DNA from 2 places in the Desulfuromonas versatilis genome. Region 2 is predicted to be linked to the other one. Evidence: riboswitches for the same ligand, from Rfam matches in the RefSeq annotation. Region 2 holds a riboswitch; the other holds the start of a gene.
What was found. Region 2 has a riboswitch for thiamine pyrophosphate ahead of thiD (bifunctional hydroxymethylpyrimidine kinase/phosphomethylpyrimidine kinase). Riboswitches for the same ligand answer to the same signal wherever they lie in the genome.

Region 1: it holds a riboswitch for thiamine pyrophosphate, as region 2 does, so the genes downstream of both, thiF (sulfur carrier protein ThiS adenylyltransferase ThiF) here and thiD (bifunctional hydroxymethylpyrimidine kinase/phosphomethylpyrimidine kinase) in region 2, are expected to answer to the same signal.

The regions. Positions count from the first base shown of each region.
Region 1 is NZ_AP024355.1:3,410,571-3,417,295, forward strand. Features, by position in the region: gene DESUT3_RS15280 (permease) at 1-206, opposite strand, end outside; gene DESUT3_RS15285 (formylmethanofuran dehydrogenase subunit E family protein) at 223-723, opposite strand; gene DESUT3_RS15290 (AAA family ATPase) at 877-1,758, opposite strand; gene glpK (glycerol kinase GlpK) at 1,927-3,405, shown strand; gene DESUT3_RS15300 (SAM-dependent methyltransferase) at 3,442-3,762, opposite strand; TPP riboswitch at 3,915-4,020, shown strand; gene thiF (sulfur carrier protein ThiS adenylyltransferase ThiF) at 4,065-4,871, shown strand; gene thiS (sulfur carrier protein ThiS) at 4,890-5,090, shown strand; gene DESUT3_RS15315 (thiazole synthase) at 5,220-5,990, shown strand; gene thiH (2-iminoacetate synthase ThiH) at 6,072-6,725, shown strand, end outside.
Region 2 is NZ_AP024355.1:1,138,193-1,144,917, forward strand. Features, by position in the region: gene DESUT3_RS05000 (efflux RND transporter periplasmic adaptor subunit) at 1-325, opposite strand, end outside; gene thiC (phosphomethylpyrimidine synthase ThiC) at 536-1,837, opposite strand; gene thiD (bifunctional hydroxymethylpyrimidine kinase/phosphomethylpyrimidine kinase) at 1,936-3,354, opposite strand; TPP riboswitch at 3,425-3,529, opposite strand; gene DESUT3_RS05015 (CooT family nickel-binding protein) at 3,567-3,752, opposite strand; gene alr (alanine racemase) at 3,935-5,059, shown strand; gene DESUT3_RS05025 (ASKHA domain-containing protein) at 5,119-6,372, shown strand; gene purH (bifunctional phosphoribosylaminoimidazolecarboxamide formyltransferase/IMP cyclohydrolase) at 6,480-6,725, shown strand, end outside.

The sequences.
Region 1 (6,725 bases), 2.3 Mb from region 2:
ATGACGATGGGCAGGATGCCGCAGGCACACAGGGGCGAGACCATCCCCACCACCACGGCGAGGAAAATCCCCCAGGCGCCGGCGCGGTTGACCCAGCCGCGGATCTGCAGGTCGAGCTTGTACCCCTTGATCACCCCCACCAAAACGATGGAGAGCAGGAAGAACCACCACATGCGGGCGATTTCCTCCCCGATGACCGTAAGCATCTGTATCCAGACCGATTCAGGCATCCGTCACCTCGGTTTTTTCCACCACCTGCCGCAGGCTGAACAGCTCAGCCTCCCCGGCTCGGCGCAATTCCTCGAGCAACCCATCCAACACCTGCTGGCGAGCCGCAACCTCCGCGGCAGGGAGATTCGGCCGCAGCAGCTCGAGCTGGTCGCTCAGCCGCCGGTACTCCCCCGCCCGGGCCAACGCCGCCGCACCCAGTTCGACCTCGACCCCGTGCCCGTCCGAGCGCCGCACCAGGCGCAGGCAGTGGCGCCGCTCTTCCCGAACGACCAGGGTGCCCCGTTCCCGGGAGACGCCGGCGGCCTCCTCGATGCCGTCCACCGCGCAGGTGTCGGTGTGGTAGACCGCCCGCAGCTCGTCGGGCGAACATTCTTCCGGAAACTGCCCCCGCGCCGCCAGCCCCAGCCGCCCGCCCAGGGTGCTCATCGGGCAGTAGTGGCCGTGGCGGCGGTAGATGCGGTCGAAAAGGTCTGAAGCCTGGGGTTGTTCCATCCTCAAAATTACCTGGCAGAAGGCTCCGGGAAACGAGCAATTTATCTCAAGATCAAGGAAGTCGAAGACTTTCGCGGAGGCGTACCTGGGTACGCCGCACAAGAGAAGTCCGAAGGCTGACGCAGAGAATCCGGAAAAGGCCCGTTTCCTCCCCTAGAATTCGTAGTGGTGCGGACAGTCCATCTCCCGGATCTGCTGGTACTTGGCGGTCATGTCCGGGGTGAGAAAACGCCGCACCTCGCGCAGGGCCTTGCGGAAATGCTCCATGGTTACCACCGCGGCGTCCTCCTTGATGGCGTTGACCGTGGCGCGCTTGCACAGGCTCTCGATGTCCCAGCCGACGTAGCCCTCGGTCTGCGCGGCCAGTTCGCGCCGGTCGATGTCCGGAGCCAGGTTGGGCATCTGGTCCATGTAGATGTTGAGCATCCCCAGCCGGTCTTCGGCGTGGGGCGGATGGACGAAGACCTTGCGGTTGAAGCGCTTCTTTTCCTTGATCAGCGCCTGGTCGACGGTGTCGATGCGGTAGCAGGAGCCCACCAGCATGACCCCCTTGACCTGGTTGATGCGGTCGACCTGCTCGATGAACAGGCGCGTCAGGTCCTTGTCGGCGAAGGTCGGGGGGATCGCCCGGAAATTGCCGCTGCCCCACTCGTAATCGCAACCGGCCCGGGGGGCCAGCCACTCGCAGTCGGAGATGAACAGCACGCAGGGGGCCTCGTGGATGGCGCAGTCGAAGGCCTCAACCAGTTCCGGTCCCTTGCCGAGCATCTCCTGGCCCGAGATGTAGACGAAGGAGACGCCAGCCTCCTTGGCGCAGGCCTCGGCGAGCATGGTGATGCCGGTGCCGAGCGGGCCCCACATCATCACCCCGGCCGGCAGGCCGAGATTGTGCTGCAGGATCAGTTCGGGCTTCTTCAGGGGCAGGCAGACCATCTCCTTGAGGGTCTCCTTGACGTCGGCATAGCCGCCGATATCGTCCCAACCGAGCACCGGGTCGCGCACTTCGTAGAATATGTTCTGCAGTTTCCTGTGCATGCCGTCACGTCACTCCATGGTTAAGGCTAAAAAAAATCCGCCGGCGACCGCCGGTCCGGTCACGGCCATCCGGAATATTCAGCAACATCCATGCCACCTTGACTCCCCGCCGGCATTCCCTATACTTGGACAAGCACCCGGAATTCCAAGCAATCAAGGAGTCCCCCAATGGAAAAACTGATCCTCGCCATCGACCAGGGGACCACGGGGACCACGGCCCTGCTGGTCGACCGCTCACTGACCATCCGCGGCAGGGCAACGGTCGACTTCCCCCAGCATTACCCCAGGCCGGGCTGGGTGGAGCACGACGCCGAGGAAATCTGGTTTTCGGTGACCCAGGCGATCCGCAGGGCGCTGCACTCGGCGAAGATCGACCCGAAGCGGGTCGCGGCGGTGGGGATCACCAACCAGCGCGAAACCACCCTGCTCTGGGAGAGAGACTCGGGGCGCGCCGCGGCCCCGGCTATCGTCTGGCAGTGCCGGCGCAGCTCGGAGATCTGCCGAGAGCTCAAGCAGGCCGGCCACGAGCCCCTGGTGCGGCGCAAGACCGGGCTGGTCCTCGACCCCTACTTCTCCGGAACCAAGCTCACCTGGCTGCTGCGGGGCGACCCGCAGCTGCGCCGCCGGGCCGCCGCGGGGCAGCTGGCCTTCGGCACCGTCGACTCGTTTCTGGTCTGGCGCCTGACCGGGGGACGCAGCCACGTCACCGACGCCTCCAACGCCTCACGAACCCTGCTGATGGAACTGCGCAGCTGCAACTGGGACGAAGAGCTGCTGCAGCTGCTCGAGGTGCCGCCGGAGCTGCTCCCGCGCATCTGCGATTCCTCGGAAATCTACGGCACCACCCGCGGCCTGGAGATTCTCCCCGACGGGCTGCCCGTGGCGGGGATGGCCGGAGACCAGCAGGCGGCCCTGTTCGGCCAGGCCTGCTTCGAGCCGGGGGATGCCAAGTGCACCTACGGCACCGGGGCTTTTCTGCTGGAAAACACCGGCGGCGCGCCGGTGGAAAGCCGCAACGGACTGCTGAGCACCGTCGCCTGGCGGCTGGGCGGGCGCCCCAGCTACGCCATGGAGGGGAGCGCTTTCATCGCCGGCGCGGCGGTGCAATGGCTGCGCGACGGGCTGGGCCTGTTCAAGTCTTCCGCCGACGTTGAAGCCCTTGCGGCCTCGGTCCCCGACAGCGGGGGGGTGGTTTTCGTGCCGGCGCTCACCGGGCTGGGCGCCCCGCACTGGAAAAGCGAGGCGCGCGGCGCCATCACCGGCATTACCCGCGGCACCACCGCCGCCCATCTCGCCCTCGCGACCCTGGAGGGGATCGCCCTGCAGATCTGCGACCTGGTCAAGGCCATGGGCGAGGACAAGGGCAGCCCCCTGAAACGGTTCAAGGTCGACGGCGGGGCGGCCCAGAACAACCTGCTGATGCAGCTGCAGGCCGACCTGCTGGACCTTCCGGTGGTGAGGCCGCAGATGGTGGAGACCACCGCTATGGGGGCCGCCATGCTGGCCGGGCTCGCGGTCGGATTCTGGTCGGGGACCGCTGAGCTGAAATCGAGCTGGCGCGAAGAGCACCGCTTCGATCCGCGGATGTCCCCCCAGGTCCGCGGGGAGCTGCTGCAGCGCTGGCAGGAAGCTGTCAGCAAAGCCTAAGGAGCCGGCTCGCCGTTCGAGGTTCAGCCCCCGGACTTACAGATCATTCAGCAGCCGGTAGATCTTCTGCTCGATCTCCCAGACCGTCGCGGCCCGGTCCTCCGCCCCCTGCTCCTCGAGCAGCAGTCGGGCCCGGTCGAGTTGGCTGTGCCCTTTGAGCAGCACGGGGGTCAGCTCCGCCTCGAGGCGGATGCGGGGGATCTCCCCCACCCGGTCCGCGAGTTCGACGAGAATTTCGGCCCCCTTGGCAATGACCCGGATCTCCTTGGACTCCTCTTCGCCGGCCCCGGCCCGCAACCCGGCCAGCAGGCCCTGTACATCGCCAACAATTTCCCTGTAACGATCCGAAATGCTCATCGGTCAGACTCCCCTTGAAATAAACGCTGTGCGCACTGGCGCAGGGCGACCATCTTAGACAAATTCCCCCCTGGAAACAATGAAAAAGGCTGGAAAAAAGTTGACTTCAAGAGGCCGGTACTGTTAGCTTATACCCTCTGAAAACACATTGCAGTACGCCCTAGGGGAGTAGCACCTACTGAGAGTCCCGGTCCTGCGGGATGACCCTTTGAACCTGATCCGGATCATACCGGCGTAGGGAAGCGGCGCGATCATCCGACTTGATTTCCGGAGAGGCCGCCATTCGCGGCCTTTTTTCGTTCATGAACATTCTACTCAACGAACAGCCCGCACAAATCGACGCAGGAACCACCCTGCACCGACTGCGGGAGCAGTTCAAGCCCGAAGCCGACCTGGTCATCCTCAACGGCTTCCCGGTGGCCGACGACCGCCCCCTGGAACCCGGCGACCAGGTGGTGCTGATCCGCCGCGGCGAGCAGCCCTCCCCCGAGGAGCTCGAGGCGCTGATGGTCTCCCGTCACACCCCCGGGGTGCACCGTCGGGTGAAAAGCGGGACCGTCGCCATCGCCGGCGTCGGCGGCCTGGGCTCAGCCATCGCCGTGGCCCTGGCACGGGTCGGGGTCGGGCACCTGGTGGTGGCCGATTTCGACGTGGTGGAGCCCTCCAACCTCAACCGGCAGCAGTATTTCGTCGACCAGATCGGCCTGCCCAAGGTCGAGGCGCTGCGCGAGAACCTGGCGCGCATCAACCCCTACGTCAAGGTCAGCGCCTTTCACGGCCGGCTGACGGCGGAGAACATCCCGGCGCTGTTCGCCGAGGCCGACGTCATCGTCGAAGCCTTCGACGCCGCCAACCAGAAGGCCATGCTCACCGAAACGGTGCTGACCCGGATGCGGCCCAAGCCGCTGGTGGCCGCCTCGGGGCTGGCCGGCTTCGCGCCGTCCAACACCGTGGTAACCCGCCGCGCCGCCGCCAATTTTTACCTGGTCGGCGACGGCGAAACCGCCGCCCGCCCCGGCGAAGGGCTGATGGCCCCCCGGGTCGGCATCGCCGCCCATCACCAGGCCAACGCCGTGCTGCGGCTGCTGCTCGGCGAAGAGCCTGCCTGAACGGAGCTGACAATAGCAATGAACATCACCGTCAATGGCAAATCCCGCGCCCTCGAAGCGGCGCTCACCGTCGAGCAGCTGCTCGAGTCCCTCGGCCTTGAGACGGAGCGGGTGGCCGTGGAACTCAACCGCGACATCCTGACCCGCAGCCGCTTTGCCGAGACCAGCCTCAGCGACGGCGACGTGCTCGAGGTGATCCAGTTCGTCGGCGGGGGGTAAACAATGTAGGGGCGGACCTGTGTGTCCGCCCGGAACCGGGCAACAGCAGGGCACACACGCAGGTGAGGGCACACACGCAGGTGTGCCCCTACCCATATCATAGAGAATCAATAAATAAGGGCCGAGAACATGGATGAACTGATAATTGCGGGGCGCAGCTTCAAATCGCGCCTGATGGTCGGGACCGGCAAATTCTCCTCCAACACGGCGATGGTCGCGGCCATGGAGGGTTCGGGGTGCGAGATCGTCACCGTGGCGCTGCGCCGGGTCGACATCGACAACCCCGGCGACAGCATGCTCAAGCACATCGACCGCGACAAATACCTGCTGCTGCCCAACACCAGCGGCGCCCGCGACGCCGAGGAGGCGGTGCGCCTGGCCCGCCTGGCCCGGGCCGCGGGCTGCGAGCCCTGGGTCAAGCTGGAGGTCACCCCCGACCCCTACTACCTGCTGCCCGACCCCATCGAAACCCTCAAGGCCGCGCAGATCCTGGTCAAGGAAGGCTTCACCGTGCTCCCCTACATCAACGCCGACCCGGTGCTGGCCAAGCATCTGCAGGAGGCGGGCACCGCCACCGTCATGCCGCTGGGGGCGCCGATCGGCACCAACAAGGGGGTGCGCACCCGCGACAGCATCGCCATCATCATCGAGCAGGCCATCGTCCCGGTGGTGGTCGACGCCGGCCTCGGGGCCCCCTCCCACGCCGCCGAGGCGATGGAGATGGGCGCCGACGCGGTGCTGGTCAATACCGCCCTGGCCGTCTCGCCCAACCCGGGGCAGATGGGCGCCGCCTTCAAAAAAGGCGTGGAAGCCGGCCGCGAAGCGTTTCTGGCCGGGCTCGGCGAACGCCGCGACAAAGCCGAAGCGTCGAGCCCGCTGACGGGCTTTCTTCGGGATTGAGCAATTTCCCATAAGTCCCATAGGTCCTATAGGTCCCATGCGACCAATAGGCCCCAAAAGCCCAAAAGGACTTTCGGTACCATGAGCTTTCTAGAAGAGATCAGCAAATACGACCCTAAAATGGTTCTCGAGCGCATCGAGGGCAAAACCGCAGCCGATGTCGAGCGCGCGGTGCACGCCGAGCGGCTGCGTATCGACGACTTCATGGCGCTGCTGTCGCCGGCGGCGCAGGATTTCCTCGAGCCGATGGCGGCCCGGGCGCACCGGGTCACCACCCAGCGCTTCGGGCGCAACATCCTGCTCTATGCGCCGCTTTATCTCTCCAACGAGTGCGTAAACGGCTGCCGCTACTGCGGCTTCAGCGCCAAGAACCAGGTCCCCCGCCGCACCCTGGGGTTCGATGAGATCGAGCGCGAGGCCAGGGTGCTGCACGAGCAGGGCTTCCGCCACATCCTGCTGGTCACCGGCGAGTCGCCCAAAGCGGTGGACAACGAGTTTCTCGCCGCCGCGGCCGACCGCATCCGGCCCATGTTCAGCTCGGTCAGTATCGAGGTCTACCCGATGGACGAGACCGGCTACCGGCAGATGGTGGCCGCCGGGGTCGACGGGCTGACCATCTACCAGGAGACCTACGACCGCGCCCTCTATGCCGAAATGCACCCCTTCGGCAAGAAGCGCGACTTCGACTTCCGCCTCGCCACCCCCGAGCGGGGCGGGGCCGCCGGGCTGCGGCGC
Region 2 (6,725 bases):
GGGTCTGTACCTCGCCAAGGCGGGCCCTGGCCTCCTCCCGCTGCAGTTCGACAGGGTAGCTCCGCAGGCGGGCGATCACCTCGCCCCTGGCCACCTGGTCGCCGCGGCGGACGCGGAGAAACTCCACCAGGCCGTCAACCTCGCTGGCCACCCGGGCCATGTAGCGCGGCTCGGCGGTGGCCGCAAAGGTGCGGGGGATGCGCGGCTGCCCCTGTTCGACGGTGGCGGTGACGATCAGGGCGGCCGGAGGGGTGGCATTCGGCTGGGCGTAAACCGGGGAGGCAAGACACAGCAGCAAGCTGAACAGGGCGCGAGACCTGAGCATACCAGGCGGGTCCTTCTGCAGTGGCGGGGGGGGCCCCGCGGGGAACTGGGTCGGACGGGCATCATGGCTCTACAGTTAATTAATTCAATAAACCACCGGAGTGTCAAGGGCGGGAGTCCTGGTTAAAGATAGATGGACGCCCCTTGGGAACGCAAAAGCCCCGGCCGAGGGGGCCGGGGCTTGGTGGGGTACTCTGCTGAGAGGGGGGGATCAGCCGGCGACCAGCTTTTCCTTGCGGGCGGTCATCACCTTGTAGGCGCAGAACTCGCCGCACATGGTGCAGGCGCCGTGCTCCTCGTCGACCCCCGATTCGGCGCGCAGACGGCGGGCCTTCTCGGGGTCGAGGGCGAGGGCGAACTGCCCCTCCCAGTCGAGGGCCTTGCGGCAGCGGGCCATGGCGATGTCTTTCTCGAGGGCGCCGGGCACCCCTTTGACGATGTCGGCGGCGTGGGCGGCGATGCGGCAGGCGATGACCCCCTCGTGCACGTCCTCCACCGTCGGCAGGCGCAGGTGCTCGCTGGCGGTGACGTAGCAGAGAAAGTCGGCGCCGGCGCTGGCCGCCAGGGTGCCGCCGATGGCGCAGGTGATGTGGTCGTAGCCCGGGGCGATGTCGGTGACCAGGGGCCCCAGCACGTAGAAGGGGGCGCCGTGGCAGAGCCGCTTCTGCAGCTGGATATTGGCCTCGATCTGGTTGAGCGGCACGTGGCCGGGTCCCTCGATCATCACCTGGACGCCGGCCTCCCAGGCGCGCTGGGTCAGTTCGCCGAGCACGATCAGCTCGTGGATCTGGGCGCGGTCGGTGGCGTCGGCCAGGCAACCGGGGCGGAAGCCGTCGCCCAGCGACAGGGTGGCATCGAAAGGCTTGACGATCTCGAGCAGCCGGTCGAAGTGCTCGTAGAGGGGGTTTTCGGCGTTGTTGTGGGTCATCCACTCGATGGTGAAGGAGCCGCCGCGGGAGACCACCTCCATGATCCGCCCCTCACGGTCCATACGCTCGACGGTGGCGCGGGTGACCCCGCAGTGCACGGTGATGAAGTCGACCCCATCCTCGAGGTGCTTGACGATGCCGTCGAAGATCTCGTCGACGGTCATCTCGACCATCGCCTTGTTCTTGCGGGTCACCGTGTCGACCGCCGCCTGGTAAAGGGGGACCGAGCCGATGCAGGCGTTGGTCTGGGAGATGATCGCCGCGCGGATCTCGTCAATGGGCCCGCCGGTAGAGAGGTCCATGATCGCGTCGGCGCCGGCGGCCACCGCGACGCGGGCCTTTTCCAGCTCCTTGTCGATGCTCTTGTCGTCCTTGCTGGTGCCGATGTTGGCGTTGACCTTGGTGCGCAGGCCCTTGCCGACCGCCAGCGGGATGCCGTTGCCGTGCTTGTTGTTGTGGCAGATGATCGCCGTTCCTTCGGCGATGCGCTGGCGCAGGATCTCCGGGTCGATATTCTCCGCCGCGGCGGCCTGTTTCATTTTGTCGGTGATGATGCCCTTGCGGGCGGCTTCGAGCTGGGTCATTTATTTACCTCGAGGAGTCAGAATTCAGGAGCCAAGAGAGTGCATGCTCCGACTTGGACTAGTTGTCTTTCCTGGGTTTGCCTTTCACCAATCACTTATTACTCATCACTGATTACGGCTTTTGCCGCCTGCCAGTGGTTGACCGGGCCGTGGCCGCTGCCCAGGGGGACGGCGCTGCGGATTGCTTCGGTGATGAACGCCTTGGCCTTTTCCACCGCCTTGACCAGGGGCATTCCCTGGGCGATGAAGGTAGCGATGGCCGCCGAGTAGGTGCAGCCGGTGCCGTGGGTGTTGGGGGTTTCGAGCCGTTCGGCGCCGAAGCGGTGAACGCTGTCGCCGGCAAGCAGCAGGTCGACGGCGGGCCCCGGCAGATGTCCGCCCTTGATCAGCACGTTGCGCGCGCCCAGCTTCTGCAGGGCGCGGGCCGCCACCTCCATGTCGGCCTCGGTTTTGACCTTGAGCCCAGCGATGGCTTCCGCTTCGGGGATGTTGGGGGTGATCAGGTAGGTGAGCGGGAGCAACCGGGCCAGCAGGGTGTCGACGGCCTGCTGCTGCAGCAAGGGGGCGCCCCCCTTGGCGATCATCACCGGGTCGACCACCGTCAGCAGGTTGCGCCGCTTGAGCGCGCGGGCGACCACGCCGATGATCTCCGCCGAGTAGAGCATGCCGGTCTTCACCGTGTCGGCCCCCAGGTCGGAGAGGACCGCCTCGATCTGGTCGGCGACGAAATCCTCCGGACAGGGGTGGATGCCCCGCACTCCCCGGGTGTTCTGCGCGGTCAGGGCGGTCAGGGCGCTGCTGCCGAAGGCGCCGAGCAGGGTGATGGTCTTCAGGTCGGCCTGGATGCCGGCGCCACCTCCCGAGTCGGACCCGGCCACGCTCAGCACGCGGCCGCGGGGGTAGGGGAGGTGGCGGTTGAACTGCAGGGCGATCTCGCGGGCCGCCAGGGACGGAAAGGGGTCGGCCATCACCGCCGAGATCACCGCCACCGCGTCGGCGCCGGCCGTGATAGCCTCGTCGGCCCGCTCCCGGTCGATGCCGCCGATGGCGACGATGGGGATCTTGACGGCGCGGCGCACCTTCTTCAGGGTATCGATGCCGACCAGCTCGGTGTCCTGCTTGGTGCCGGTGGGGTAGATGCTGCCAACGCCGATGTAGTCGGCCCCCTGGGTTTCGGCCTTGAGCGCCTGCTCGACGGTGCGGGTGGAGACGCCGATTATGCGCTGGTGACCGAGAATCTTGCGGGCCTCGGCGACCGTCCCGTCCCCCTGGCCAAGGTGCACGCCGTCGGCCTCGCAGGCGGCGGCGAGGTTGGCATCGTCGTTGACGATGAAGGTAGCCCCGACCTTGCGGCAAAGCCCGGCGAGCTGCCGGGCAGCCTCGATCCGGCGCTCTGCGGGCAGCTCCTTGTCCCGGTACTGGATCACCCGGGCACCGCCCTGCAGGGCGGCTTCGACCCGAGCGGCCAGGTTGCCGTCGCGGTCGCTGTCGGTGATGACGTAAAGCCCTTTGATCATGGCCTGTCGCTTTCCCGGATAAAAAAAATGACGCCGCTGACCCCATGGGGGCGCGGCGCCATTAACGTGTTGACCGTTGTCGCCGCTTCCCTACGCCGGTATGACCCGGATCAGGTTCAAAGGGTCGTTCCGCACTCCGCGGAACTCTCAGTAGGACACTCCCCTAGCGGTATTTTTGATTTTTTATGCTTTAAGCAGTTCCTCGCCCGCGCTCAAGCGAGCACGATGCGTTTGTTGAGCAGGTCGATTTCGCCGATCGCGCCGGCAATGCTGCGGGTCTTGCCGAACACATCCACCAGCTTGAGCTGGCCGCCCGCGGCCAGGATCGACGAGACGTGCTCCAGAGGAGTTTCCTGGTCGCCGTCGATGAGAAGAAACGTCCCATGATCAAGACACATGCCGATACCTCCATGGAAAAGTAAGAAAAAGCCTAAAGGAATAGGCAGTTGCTGTCAACCTTAATGTCTCTGCTTTATTTCTCCCCCGCTGGGCTGCCCGGGCTGCTTGGTCCTTTACAGCGCCGGGACCCCGTGGTAAATAATTTATTTTCCCCCCTTCATCCCAAAGGGAGAACCTTCCCATGCAGGGTCGCCGTCCTACCGTTGCCGAAATCGACCTTTCGGCCCTGGCCCATAATTTTTCCCATATCCGCTCGCGAACCGCCGGCCGTCAGGTGCTGGCGGTGGTCAAGGCCGACGCCTACGGGCACGGCGCCGCCCGCGTCGCCCCGTTTCTTCAGGCGCAGGGTGCCGAGCTGTTCGGTGTCGCCCTGGTGGAGGAAGCTCTGGAGCTGCGTGCCGCCGGGGTCACCCGGCCGATCCTTGTTCTGGGCGGCATCTACCCCGGGCAGGAGCAGCAGGTGCTCGTCGCCGGCCTCTCCTGCACCCTGTTCTGCCTCGAGACTGCCCGGCGCCTGAATGCCGAGGCCGCAGCTGCTGGGCAGATCTGCCCCTTTCATCTTAAGCTCGATTCGGGGATGGGGCGGGTCGGCGTCCGACCGGAGGAATTGGCCGGGGTGCTGGATGAACTTGCCGGCTTGAGGTCTCTGCGCATGGAGGGGTTCTTCTCGCACCTGGCGCTGGCCGACGAACCCGGCCGGGAGTTCAACGAGGTCCAGGTGCGGAGGTTCCGCGAGGCCCTGGCCCGGGTGCGCGAGCGGGGCTTCGCGCCGGGTTTCGTGCATATCAGCAACAGCGCCGCCATCTTTACCCGGGATATCCCCGAAGCCAACCTGGTGCGCCCCGGCATCGCCCTCTACGGCGGCCTGCCGGCACCGGGGCTGGAGGGGACCATCGACCTGCGTCCGGTCATGCACCTGCGCACCCGGGTGGCGGCTCTCAAGACGGTGGCGCCGGGCACGGGGATCTCCTACAGCCACCGCTTCAGCGCAGAGAGGCCCACCGTGGTCGCCACACTGCCGGTCGGCTATGCCGACGGCTACAACCGGCTGCTGACCAACCGTGGCGAGGTGCTGGTTCGCGGGCGCCGCGCCCGGGTCGCCGGCACGGTCTGCATGGACTGGATCATGATCGATGTCACCGATGTCCCCGGTGTCGCCGTCGGCGACGAGGTAACCCTGCTCGGGTCCGCCGAGGGGGGCAGTATCAGCGCCGAGGAGTGGGCGGAGAAGGTCGGCAGCATCTCCTACGAGGTGTTCTGCGGCATCGGCAAGCGGGTGCCGAGGGTGTATTTAGGTGAGGAGTGAGGAGTGAGGAGTGAGGAGTGAGGAGTGAGGAGTGAGGAGTGAGGAGTGAGGAGTGAGGAGTGAGGAGTGAGGAGTGGAGGGCCTCCGGCTCTGGTCTGCGCCTCGGGCTGGATTTGGGGACGACGACGTTGGCCGGGCGGCTGATCGATGGTGCCGGGAAATGCCTGGCCGAGGGGAAGCTGGCCAACCCCCAGTCGGCCTTCGGCAGTGACATCATCCGCCGCCTCGAGGCGGCGCGCGGTGGAAACGCCCAGAAGTTGCAAGCGCTGTTGGCCCAGGGGATCGGCGGGCTGATCGACGATCTGCTGGCGCGGGCCGGGCGCTCACGGGGGGAGATTGCCGCGGCGGCGGCGGCCGGCAATCCCGGCATCTGCCACTTGCTGCGCGGTCTGGAGGTCGACTCGGTCCTGTTTCCCCCGCACCGGCCCCCCGACTGCGCCGGGGTTCATCTCGAGCCGAGAGGGCTCGGTCTGGATCTGCCCGTCTCCCTCTACCTGTTTCCCCTGGTCAGCGGCTATGTCGGCGGCGACCTGGTGGCCTTCCTGTTTGCAGAGCCCGAGCCGGCAGCGAGCACCTTTTTTCTCGATGTCGGCACCAACGGCGAGATGGCCCTGTTCGCCGACGGGCGCTGGTGGACCACATCGGTAGCGGCGGGACCGGCCTTCGAGGGGGGCGGGATCTCCTGCGGCATGGCTGCGAAGGCCGGCGCGGTGGAGCAGGTGCGCCTCGACGGCGACCGGCTGCGCCTGGGGGTGATCGGCGGCGGCGCGCCCCGCGGGCTTTGCGGCAGCGGCCTGGTCGAGGCGGTGGCCGCCGCGCTCGAGGGAGGGCTGATGGACCCCCGCGGAACCCTGCGCGATCCGGGCGAGGTGGCGAGCCACCTGTCCCGCTACCTGGTCGAGTCGCCCGAGGGGAACGCCTTGCGGCTGTACCGGGATGCGTCGGTGGAGCTGCGGCTCACCCAGGAGGATGTGCGCAATTTCCAGCTGGCCAAGGGGGCCGTGCAGGCCGGGGCACTCTGTCTGCTGCGGCGCGCCGGGGTCGCGCCCGAGGACCTCGCGGCGGTGGTGGTGACCGGCGCCTTTGGCTTTTCCCTGGCTTCCGCGGCCCTGAAAAGGGTTGCCATGCTGCCGGAAACCATGGTAGATAAGGTCCGTTTTGTCCCCGGGGGAGCGCTTGCCGGCGTCTGCCGTCTGCTGGCTGATCCCGAGGGGCCTGCCAGGGCCCAGGCCCTGGCCGACCGGCTCAAGCCTTACCCCCTTTCGGGGACCCCGGCCTTCGAACAGGCCTTCCTCGCAGCCCTCGATTTCTGAAAAAACCGCCCGTGGGACGGTTTTTTCGTGTTTTTAAGAACCCGTAAACGGCACATCCACATCTCTGGCTGGCGGCCGACGCCTTCAGTCGCGGAAAGGGAATCTCAATGGCTACCATCAAGCGTGCTCTCATCAGTGTTTCGGACAAGACCGGCGTGGTTGACTTCGCCCGGGAACTCAGCGGCTACGGCGTGGAGATCCTCTCCACCGGCGGCACCGCCAAGCTGCTGCGCGAGCAGGGGCTCGCGGTCAAGGACGTCTCCGAGTTCACCGGTTTTCCCGAGATGCTCGACGGCCGGGTCAAGACCCTGCACCCCAAGGTCCACGGCGGCCTGCTGGGGATGCGGGAGAAC